3 regions of the Mesorhizobium sp. WSM4807 genome follow, and region 2 is predicted to be linked to each of the others. Evidence: riboswitches for the same ligand, from Rfam matches in the RefSeq annotation. Region 2 holds a riboswitch; each other region holds the start of a gene.
What was found. A riboswitch is a leader RNA that binds a small molecule or an ion and turns the genes downstream of it on or off. The one in region 2 is predicted to bind cobalamin.
Positions count from the first base shown of each region.

Region 1: it holds a riboswitch for cobalamin, as region 2 does, so the genes downstream of both, AC0L3N_RS15935 (DUF1636 family protein) here and AC0L3N_RS00610 (aromatic ring-hydroxylating oxygenase subunit alpha) in region 2, are expected to answer to the same signal.
Region 3: it holds a riboswitch for cobalamin, as region 2 does, so the genes downstream of both, AC0L3N_RS21970 (CbtB domain-containing protein) here and AC0L3N_RS00610 (aromatic ring-hydroxylating oxygenase subunit alpha) in region 2, are expected to answer to the same signal.

Region 1 is NZ_JBVVQY010000010.1:187,927-191,192, forward strand. It holds partial or broken gene AC0L3N_RS15925 (cobaltochelatase subunit CobN) at 1-380, opposite strand, end outside; gene cobW (cobalamin biosynthesis protein CobW) at 399-1,451, opposite strand; gene AC0L3N_RS15935 (DUF1636 family protein) at 1,448-1,882, opposite strand; cobalamin riboswitch at 1,921-2,124, opposite strand; gene AC0L3N_RS15940 (winged helix-turn-helix domain-containing protein) at 2,154-3,266, opposite strand, start outside.
Region 2 is NZ_JBVVQY010000001.1:123,088-126,353, reverse strand. It holds gene AC0L3N_RS00620 (DUF680 domain-containing protein) at 56-280, opposite strand; gene AC0L3N_RS00615 (DUF680 domain-containing protein) at 402-605, opposite strand; cobalamin riboswitch at 1,119-1,320, shown strand; gene AC0L3N_RS00610 (aromatic ring-hydroxylating oxygenase subunit alpha) at 1,536-2,783, shown strand; gene AC0L3N_RS00605 (FAD-binding oxidoreductase) at 2,807-3,266, shown strand, end outside.
Region 3 is NZ_JBVVQY010000017.1:135,996-139,261, reverse strand. It holds gene AC0L3N_RS21980 (methyltransferase family protein) at 1-301, opposite strand, end outside; gene AC0L3N_RS21975 (acetyltransferase domain-containing protein) at 298-1,290, opposite strand; cobalamin riboswitch at 1,550-1,760, shown strand; gene AC0L3N_RS21970 (CbtB domain-containing protein) at 1,798-1,977, shown strand; gene AC0L3N_RS21965 (CbtA family protein) at 1,993-2,772, shown strand; gene cobU (bifunctional adenosylcobinamide kinase/adenosylcobinamide-phosphate guanylyltransferase) at 2,795-3,266, shown strand, end outside.

The DNA.
Region 1 (3,266 bases), on a different contig from region 2:
TCGATCAGCCGGAGATCCTCGTCGCGGCATTCGCCGGGCAGCAGCGCCAGTTTTATGCCGCGTGCGCGGGCGGTCGAGGCGAGCTGGTCGCAGCCGTAGCGCCACCAGTCGTAGCCGCCGAGGATGCGAACCAGAATAACCCTGGCGTGCCGGGCGACGCTGTCGATCCAGAGATCGACGGACATCGGATGGCGGAGATCGCGCAAAGCCGCCAGCCGCATCGAGGGCAGGCGTTCCGCGTCCGTCTTCCACGCTGCTGCCAGCCCGGCCAGATCGCTGTCGGTGAAAGACAGCGCCACGACATCGGCAGGCGTCTGCCTGAGATCAACAGGCTCGGCGAGATCGTCGAGCGAGGCGGATGTTGTGGTGAGGATGTGCATCGCGGCTCGTGCCTGAGGTCAGCCGGCGAGAATACGCTCGATGGCCGGGCGGTTCAGCCCTTTCAGGCCGATGACGACGAGGCGCGAACGGCGCTCGTCCTCGGCGGTCCAGGCGCGGTCGTAATAGTGATTGACGCGTGGGCCGACGGCCTGCAGCAGGAGCCGCATCGGCTTGCCGCCGACCTCGACGAAACCCTTGACGCGCAGCACGTTTTCTTCCTCGGCCGCGGTGGCGACGCGCAACGCCAGCTCGTCGGGATTGGCGATCGATGGAATGTCGATGACGAACGAGTCGAAATCGTCATGCTCATGGTCGAGCTCGTCGTCGTGATGGGTCTTGCGGTTCTCGATGTCGTCCTCGACGGCAAGGCCGAGGCCGAGCAGCACAGACGGATCGACCTTACCCTGCGAGGTCGGCACGATCTTGACGGCGCGCGCGGCATGCTCGCCGATGATCGCATTGGCCCGGGCCGAGCCGGCGGCGTCCATCAGGTCGCTCTTCGACAATATGATCAGGTCGGCGCAGGCGAGCTGGTCCTCGAACACCTCCTCGACCGGATCGTCGTGGTCGAGCGTCTCGTCCTGCGCGCGCTGCGCCTGCAGGGCGTCCATGTCGTTGGCGACGCGGCCTTCCGCCAGCGCCGGTCCGTCGACGACCGCAATGACGCCATCGACGGTCACCCGGCTCTTGACCGTCGGCCACTGGAAGGCCTGGACCAGCGGCTTGGGCAGAGCCAGCCCGGAGGTTTCGATCAGGATATGGTCGACTTTCGGCGATAGCGACAGGATCTGGTCGAGCGCCGGGACGAAGTCGTCGGCGACGGTGCAGCAGATGCAGCCATTGGCCAGTTCGACGATGTTTTCCTCAGGGCAGGTGTCGATGCCGCATCCCTTCAGAATCTCGCCGTCGATGCCGATATCGCCGAACTCGTTGACGATGATGGCCAGCCGCTTGCCGCCGGCGTTTTCGAGCAGGTGGCGGATCAGCGTCGTCTTGCCGGCGCCGAGGAAGCCGGTGACGACGGTGCAGGGCACGCGGGAGATGTTAGCGGACGACTCTGGAGTGGTCATATCTGGTCCTTCAAAAGGTCGAGGGGAGGAATGCGGGCGACGAGGCCGCGTTTCAGGCAATCGGGGCGGCCGCGCCATGGAATGAGGCCGTCCGTCGAGGTGGCGAAGAGCTTTGCACCGGCGACCAGATCGGCGCCGCTGGTCACGGTCAGGTCGCCGAAGACATAGCTCCAGCAGCCGTCGCGCAGGATAGCGGCGCTGAGGCGGCGCTTGCAGTTGCCGAGGCATTCGACGGTGCGGATACGGATATTTTCGCCTGATACAGCGCGGCGCGTGTCTTCGGCCAACAATTCGCCGGCGCGAGGATGGCCATCGGAGCCAGTCTCATCGCGGCAGGAGGCGCAGACGATCACGGTGACGTCGGCCAGAGCATCCCTATCGCCGGACAATACGCCCGCTGTCTCAGCCGAAAAACTGCTGTCGCGTTCCAAATCAGGCTCCTTGCCCGGAAAACCCGCCAGGCGATCGGATTCTTATGTCCTAGACGGCAGGTCTCCTGGCTCGCGGGTCATCGCCTTGGTGCCGCCTTCCCGGGACCGTCCCAGTGGTTATCGGCCTTGGCTCGTCGCTTACAGTTGCGGGGACAGCCGCGGATTTGAAATCGGGATTTCGCACCGCATTCCCTCTTGGCTCCTCCCTTTGCCGAGAGGAGACCGTCTGAACCGGATTTAGGCTTGTGCAGGCAGTCGTGTCAACGCACGTCTACGACGCGGCAATGTTGGCGAGAGCCGAACCCAGATCGCCGGCCGGCGTCACCTCGATGCGATCCAGGCCGAGCCAACCCTGCATCAGCTTCAACTCGTCGAAGAGTTCGGCGGCGGTTTGCGGCGGGGCGCCGGGCTCGGCATAGGCGGCATGGACGCGCAGCACGCCGGCGGGGCGGTCGGCCTTGAGGTCGACGCGCGCCACGATCCTTTCGCCGAGCAGGAACGGCAGCACGTAATAGCCGTATTGGCGCTTTTCGGCGGGGGTGTAGATCTCGATGCGATAGCGGAAGTCGAACAGTCTTTCCGTGCGCGCTCGTTCGAAGACGACCGGATCGAAGGGAGCAAGCAAGGCGCGCGCCTCGATCTTGCGCGGAAAACGGGCATCCCTGTGAAGATAGGCTGTTTTGTCCCAGCCTTCGACGCGAACCGGCAAAAGATCACCGGCGTCGACCAGTTCCTCAATGCGGCCCTTGATGTCGGCGGGAGAGAGACGGAAATAGTCGCGCAGGTCGCCCGCTGTCGCGACGCCGTGGGCGCGGGCGGAAATGCGCAGCAATTCGCGGTGCGCGTCCTCCGGGGAGGGCACCGGCAAAGCAAGTACTGCCGGCGGCAGCACGCGCTCCGGCAGATCGTAAAGCCGCTCGAAGCCACGACGCGACGCCGTGGTGATACGGCCGGCCCAGAACAGCCATTCGAAAGCGTGCTTGGCATCGCTCCAACCCCACCAGCCGCCGTTTCCCTTCTGGCCTTCGAGGGCGGATGCGGCGACCGGCCCTCGTTCGACGACCTCGCGATAAATGTCTTCAATGTAGGCGGCGCGTTCGCGGCCCCACTTGGCCAGTCCGTTATACATTTCCTCGCCACGTTCGGCCCGCTCCATGCGCCAGCGCATCAGCGGATAGGTTTCGACCGGCAGAAAGGAGGCTTCGTGCGCCCAATATTCGAAGACCGTGCGCTTGCGCGTCACGGCGGCGTTATCGAGCAGCGCAAGCGGGTAGGGGCCAAGCCGCGAATAGAGCGGCATATAATGGGCGCGCACCACCGCGCTGACGGAATCGATCTGCAGCAGGCCGGTCCGGGCAAGCACACGGGCCAGATGGCGGCGATC
Region 2 (3,266 bases):
GCGGCGGCCGCGGTCTTTGTGAAAGACAATGCCGCCGCTGCTGTTGGGATCGACATTAGTTGTTGCCGAAGAGGTTACGGTCGCTGCCATTGACGGGCTTCTCGTCAGCCGGAACCGGATTCTGCGCCGAAGCCGAATTCTGAATCGAAGCCGTGTACGAGCCGTTGTCGACCGCAGCGGCCGGCTGGTTGGCGCCGTTCAATCCAAAGTTGTCGCTGCCGGCAAAAGCGCTGCCGGAGACAGCCAGGATGGCGGCGGTGGCAAGAATGATCTTCTTCATTTCTAGTACTCCTGAATTTTTCAGATCCCGAGCGGCGGACTGGCCGCTTTGTCTTGTTGTTTGACCATGATCTTTTCCGAAAACCGGTTTCCACTTCGGGATCATGGTCTGGGATCAGCTGTTAATTGTTGCCGAAAAGGTTGCGGTCGGCGCCCTGGTCGACGGGCTTTTCAGCGTGAGCCGACTTCTGAATGGAAGCCGTATACGAACTGTCGACCGAGGCGGTCGGCTGATTGGCGCCGTTGGACCCATAATGGTCGCTGCCAGCAAAGGCGCTGCCGGTGATGGCCAGAACGGCGACGGCAGTAAGAGCAATCTTTTTCATTTTTGGAACTCCAGTATCTTTAGTTTTCCGTCCGTCTAGCGGCGTGTCTTGAGAGGGATTCGCGTCGTTCGGACAGCGCCGATGTGGGAAGGCCATCTGGCAGATTCCAATCACGAAGTTGTTCCATGTGGACCAAGAATCTACACCTTGAAATTGTACCAGAGGCTTCTCTCGTTATTGCTTTCTGGCTTGTTTTCAAAGGTTTAAGACAAAAAGGCTAATCGACCATTTGACGGATTGCCGGACCTGCGTTCACAGCGTCATGCACGCATTGTCAACAGAAACGAACCGTTCGGTTCGATTTTAGAAGCGGCTTAAAAAGCCGGTGCTGAGTTGTTGTCGAATCGTTAACCATTTCGGCGCCATGCAATGGTCAATCCGGCACGCTTTCAGGAGCTCGCAGCAGGCGCAAATTTCATCTTCCTCAAATCCCGGTCCACAGGTTTCGCCGGCGGTGTCGCGCCGCATGGATACGATGTCGCTTTCATGCCGACAGTCAGCCGGCCGTCATGATTAGATCATGCCAACTCAGGTGCCGCTTGGTGACGACGAAGCGGAGAATTGGGAAGCCGGTCAGAACCCGGCGCTGCCCCCGCAACGGTGGTGGAGTTCAAGTCGCAACGGGAGACCACTGGGCCACAAGCCTGGGAAGGTGTCGCGATGGTCCGCAAGGACACTCCAGAGCCCGGAAACCAGCCCGAGATTTCTAGACTCGACTGATCGCGGTGGGCGGTCAAGAGGTGGATAGTGCATGCCCGGCCCTGTCGCCGGCTTGCGGCCGATCCTCCCTCCATCACCACCAGTTCAGTCTTTGGAGCGACGTGCGTCCATTTGGACGCACAAAGTACGCTCCAAGACTTTGAATTGCGCATCGTGCTTTCCGAAATCGATTCCGATTTCGGGCCGATGCGACGGCTATGAGGACAGGACATGGATGCGCGCAACGACATGCTGAGGCTCTTGCACGGCCGCAGGGAAGGCTACTCGCTCGAGCAGCCCTTCTACACCGATCCCGATTTCTTCAAGCTCGACATGGAGCTGATCTGGTATCGCGACTGGCTGTTCATCGGCCACGATTGCGAGTTGCCGAAGCCGGGCAGCTACATCACCGCGCAGATCGGCGACTATCCGGTCGTGCTGGTCCGCGACCAGCAAGGCAAGATCAACGCCTTCCACAATTCCTGCCGGCATCGCGGCAGCCGCGTCTGCAACGCCGACAAGGGTACGGCGGCGAAGCTCGTCTGTCCCTATCACCAGTGGACCTATGAGCTGGACGGCCGGCTCTTGTTCGCAAGGCAGATGGCGGACGGCTTCGACAAGAGCCAGTTCAGCCTGAAGCCGGTGGCTTGCGAAAGCATCAGTGGCTACATCTTCATCTGCCTGGCCAAGGAGCCCGCCGATTTCGCGCCGATGCGCGCCATGATCGAGCCTTACCTCCTGCCGCACCGGCTGCGCGAGGCAAAAATCGCCTTCGAATCGACCATCGTCGAGAAGGGCAACTGGAAGCTCGTCTGGGAAAACAACCGCGAGTGCTACCATTGCGCCGGCAACCATCCGGAACTGTGCAAGACATTCCCGGAAGCGCCGACCGTGACCGGCGTGCAGGGCGCCGACAGCGATCCGGAGATGCTCGCGCACTGGGCGAAATGCGAGGCGGCGGGCTTGCCGAGCAAGTTCCGCATCGATCCGGCCGGGCAGTATCGCGCCACCCGCGCGCCGCTGCTGCGCGATGCCGTCAGCTACACGATGACGGGAAGACGTGCGGTGAAGAAGATCCTCTCCGACGACGTTTCGACCGACCGTATCGGCTCGCTGCTGCTCTATCACTATCCGACGACCTGGAACCATATCCTCGGCGATCATGCGGTCACCTTCCGCGTGCTGCCGATCAGTGCCACGGAAACGGCCGTCACCACCAAATGGCTTGTCCATAAGGATGCGGTCGAAGGCGTCGATTACGACCTCGCCGAACTCACCCATGTCTGGACTGAGACCAACGACCAGGACCGCCGCATCGTCGAGGAAAACGCCTTCGGCATCCTGTCGCCGGCCTATGAGCCCGGCCCCTATTCTGAACTGCATGAGGGCGGCGTCATCCAGTTCGTCGAGTGGTACGCCTCCTTCATCGGGCCGCGCCTTGCCGAGGCCGGGCGGCCGGCGTTGCGCAGCGTCGCCTGAGCGAGGTCAAGGGGATGAATGCGATGACGGACCTCGGCCTCTACCGCCATCTCGACGAGATGGCGCCCTGGAACGACAGGCTTCAGGTGCTGGAAGTGATCGGCGTCAGCGACGAGGCGCCTGACGTGAAGACCTTCACCTTCCGCTCTGACAACCAGACCTGGTTCCGTTACAGACCGGGGCAGTTCGTGACGCTGGAACTGCCGACCACCGACGGCCCGCTGATGCGGACCTATACGCTGTCGTCCTCGCCGTCGCGGCCGTTCTCGATCGCGGTGACGGTGAAAACGCAGGCCGGCAGCCTCGGCACGCGCTGGATGTTCGACAATCTGAAACCCGGCGTTCACGTGAAGGCCTATGGGCCGGCGGGCGACTTTTCGCTGCACAGCCATCCCGCGGCCAAGTATCTGTTCATTTCGGCCGGCTCCGGCGTGACGCCGATGATGTCGATGCTGCGCTGGCTGAACGATTGCGCGCCATGGA
Region 3 (3,266 bases), on a different contig from region 2:
CGGCGAAGGGGCCTGATGTGACCAGATGGTCCGGCACGGCGTTTGGGTGGAGCGTCGTCTTTGCCCGGATCATGGTGCGGATCGCCGTGAACCAGAGTGCGACGACGCCGAACAATGCCACCCAGCCGGCCGCGAACAGGATGTCGCCCAGAAGGCCGCCGATCCATGGCAGCGGATAGAGCAAGCCAAGCGCGATGCTGACGGCGATGGCCGCGACATAGATCAGCGGCGGCCACGGTATAAACCCCGGTTTCGGCTGTCCCGGTTTCTGTTGCCCAGGTTTCTGTTGATGGTCGGTCATTGTGCTCCTCCCTCCATCAAAGTGCTGTCGGCTTTGGCAGTGCAGGCGCCGGCGAGCTCGTCGAGATGTGCCTTCCATTCCGCAGCTTGGTCGTTGCGGTAGAGCCGATCAAGCGTGGCCTCGCCCTCGAGCGTATCGAGCATGCACACACAATAGCTGGAGCAGAAGTCCGTGTCGCGTGATTGCTCGCACGAAGTCTGGCATTCTTTCAGGAAGGTGACCTGCCTGGTCTCGACCGGTGCCGGCATGACTTGCGAAAAAAGCCAGATCGAGCCGATCAGCACAGGCTGGTGGATCAGATAGAAGGCGAGGCTGTGCCGGCCGATAAAGACCAGCGGATTTGTCCAGCGGCCGGGCGTCAGGCCTGCCAACCGCGTCAGCAGGCCGGAGGCGGAGGCGAGTTTTGCCGTCGCGATACCCGCAAGCACAGCGCCGAACCATGGAAACAGCGGGACATAATCGTTGGAGCGCGGGTTGGTTGCCGACAGGCCGACCCACCACAGGGCCGGATGGTCAAAGGTCTCGGACCTGAGGTAGAGCGGCGCGGTTATGACGAAAGCTGCCATAACCAGCGTCAGCAGCGCCGGCAGCCGCAGGAACGCCAGGCCGAGCAGGCTGGCGAGCGCGATCTCGTGCAGGATACCGAAAAAGATGAAACTGTCCGGCGTGGCAAGCCTCGTGGCAGCCGATATGGCGAGCGCCGCCCCGGCGACCATGGCGAAGCGTTTCCAGAAGCCGTCCCAGCGGATCAGTTTGCCATGGGCGAGGAACAGGCTGACGCCGACCAGGAACAGGAAGGTCGAAGCGATGCAGCGCGCGTAGAATTTCCACCAGCCGAAGGCGGTCAGGCCGGGATCGGTGTAGCCAAAGAATTCGAGATCCCAGGTGAAATGGTAACTCGCCATGGCAAGCAAAGCGACGCCGCGGGCGACGTCGATGGCGATGATGCGCTTGGATCGGTCCTGAACGGTCGGCGTAGAAATGCTCATGGTCTCGCAATCTGATTCAGCACTGCAAGACGACTATCATGGTTGCCCCAGACAAAAGAAGACAGGGCCAAATCCCGTTGATGCTCAGGGCGTCGGTGAAAGCGCCGTATGCCGCTGACGCACCCATTAGAAGCGATGCGGGCCATATTCCTCGGCATCAGCACTCCGGCCTCGTGGCGCCGGCCGGCTGGTTCCAGAGACGGTGCATTCGCGCTGGTAGCTGGCGGAATTTGGTTTGCCGGGCACGGCGATTCTGCCTATAGTCGCACCCGTCGTCGGTTCCGTTTGGAACCAAGAGGGAATGCGGTAAGGGCGATTCTTTGCCCAATGCCGTGGCTGCCCCCGCAACTGTGTGCGGTAGTCCTCTCCATATGCCACTGAAGAGTTTCTTTCGGGAAGAGCTTCTTCGGGAAGGTGGGGAAGGGCGCTGACCCGCGAGCCAGGAGACCTGCCGGCGACAGGAGAACTGACTTCTATGCCCTCGGGTGGAGGGCGAAAGGACAAGACATGAATACCGCTTCCGTCTCGCTCGGCGCTTCCATCTCCTCGCAGTCGCGCTTCGTGCAGCTGGCGCTTGCTGCATTTCTCGGCATTTTCGTCATGGGCTTTGTCGGCTTCTCGCATATCGATGCGGTCCACAATGCCGCCCACGACTATCGCCATTCGATGGCGTTTCCCTGCCACTGACGAGGGGCCGACATCATGACACTGTTTCGCAACGTCGTATTCATCGCGGCGATCGCAGGGCTTGTGGCTGGCGTCGTTCTTGCCTGCATGCAGGCCTACGCCACCGTGCCGCTCATTCTCAAGGCGGAAGTCTACGAGCAGGCCGGCGGTGGTCACACGCATGACCATACCGCGGCGCCCGCCGCGAACGCCTCGGACGCCAATGCCATGAGCAGCGCCGCACCGGCGCCGGCCGAAGCTGCGGCCCCGGAAGACGAAGGCTGGGCGCCGGCCGACGGTTTTGAACGATTCGCCTTCAATGTCGTTGCCAACGTCGTCACCGGCATCGGCTTTGCGCTGATCCTGGTCGCCGCTTCGGAGTTCGCCGGCGGCATCGGCAATTGGCGTCAGGGCCTGTTCTGGGGCCTTGCCGGCTTTGCGGTGTTCACGCTGGCTCCGAACCTCGGCCTGCCGCCCGAACTGCCGGCTATGATGCCGGCTGCCGATCTCACCCAGCGCCAGATCTGGTGGACGGCGACGGTGATAGCGACCGCGGCCGGTCTCGGGCTGCTCGCCTTTCGCAAATCGCTGCCGCTGGCGCTGCTTGCCGTGGCGTTGATCGTGGCGCCGCATATTGTCGGCGCGCCGCAGCCCGACAGTTTCGAATCGCCGATCCCGGAAGGCCTGCACCACCAGTTCGTGGTGGCGGTGACGCTGACCAATCTGGTGTTCTGGCTGGTGCTCGGCGCCGTCGTCGGCGCGGTGCGCGGCCGCTTGACCGGCACCGCGACCGGCCTGCGCGACAGCTTTGCCTGATCCCGTTGCTCCCGGCGGGAGGCTGACCCTGGTCATCGGCGGTGCGCGCTCCGGCAAGAGCGCGTATGCCGAAAGATTGGTGACGGCCTGTCCGGCGCCGTGGGCCTACATCGCCACGGCGCAAGCCTATGATGACGAGATGCGTGAGCGTATCACGCTGCACCGGTCGCGGCGTGGCGAGGGCTGGACGACCGTCGACGCGCCGCTTGATCTCGTCGGCGCGATCGAGGCGCTGCCTGACGGCCGGCCCGTCCTGATCGACTGCCTGACGCTGTGGCTGACCAACCATATGCTGGCCGAACATGACGTTGAGGCCGAATGCCGAGGGCTGGCGGAAGTGCTGTCGCGGCCGCGCGGGCCGTGGTTCGTGGTTTCCAACGAAGTTGGCCAGGGCATCGTGCCCGACAATGCGCTCGCCCGCCGGTTTCGCGATGCCGCCGGCCGGCTCAACCAGCAGGTCGCGGCAGTCGCCGGCACCGTGCTGCTGATGGTGG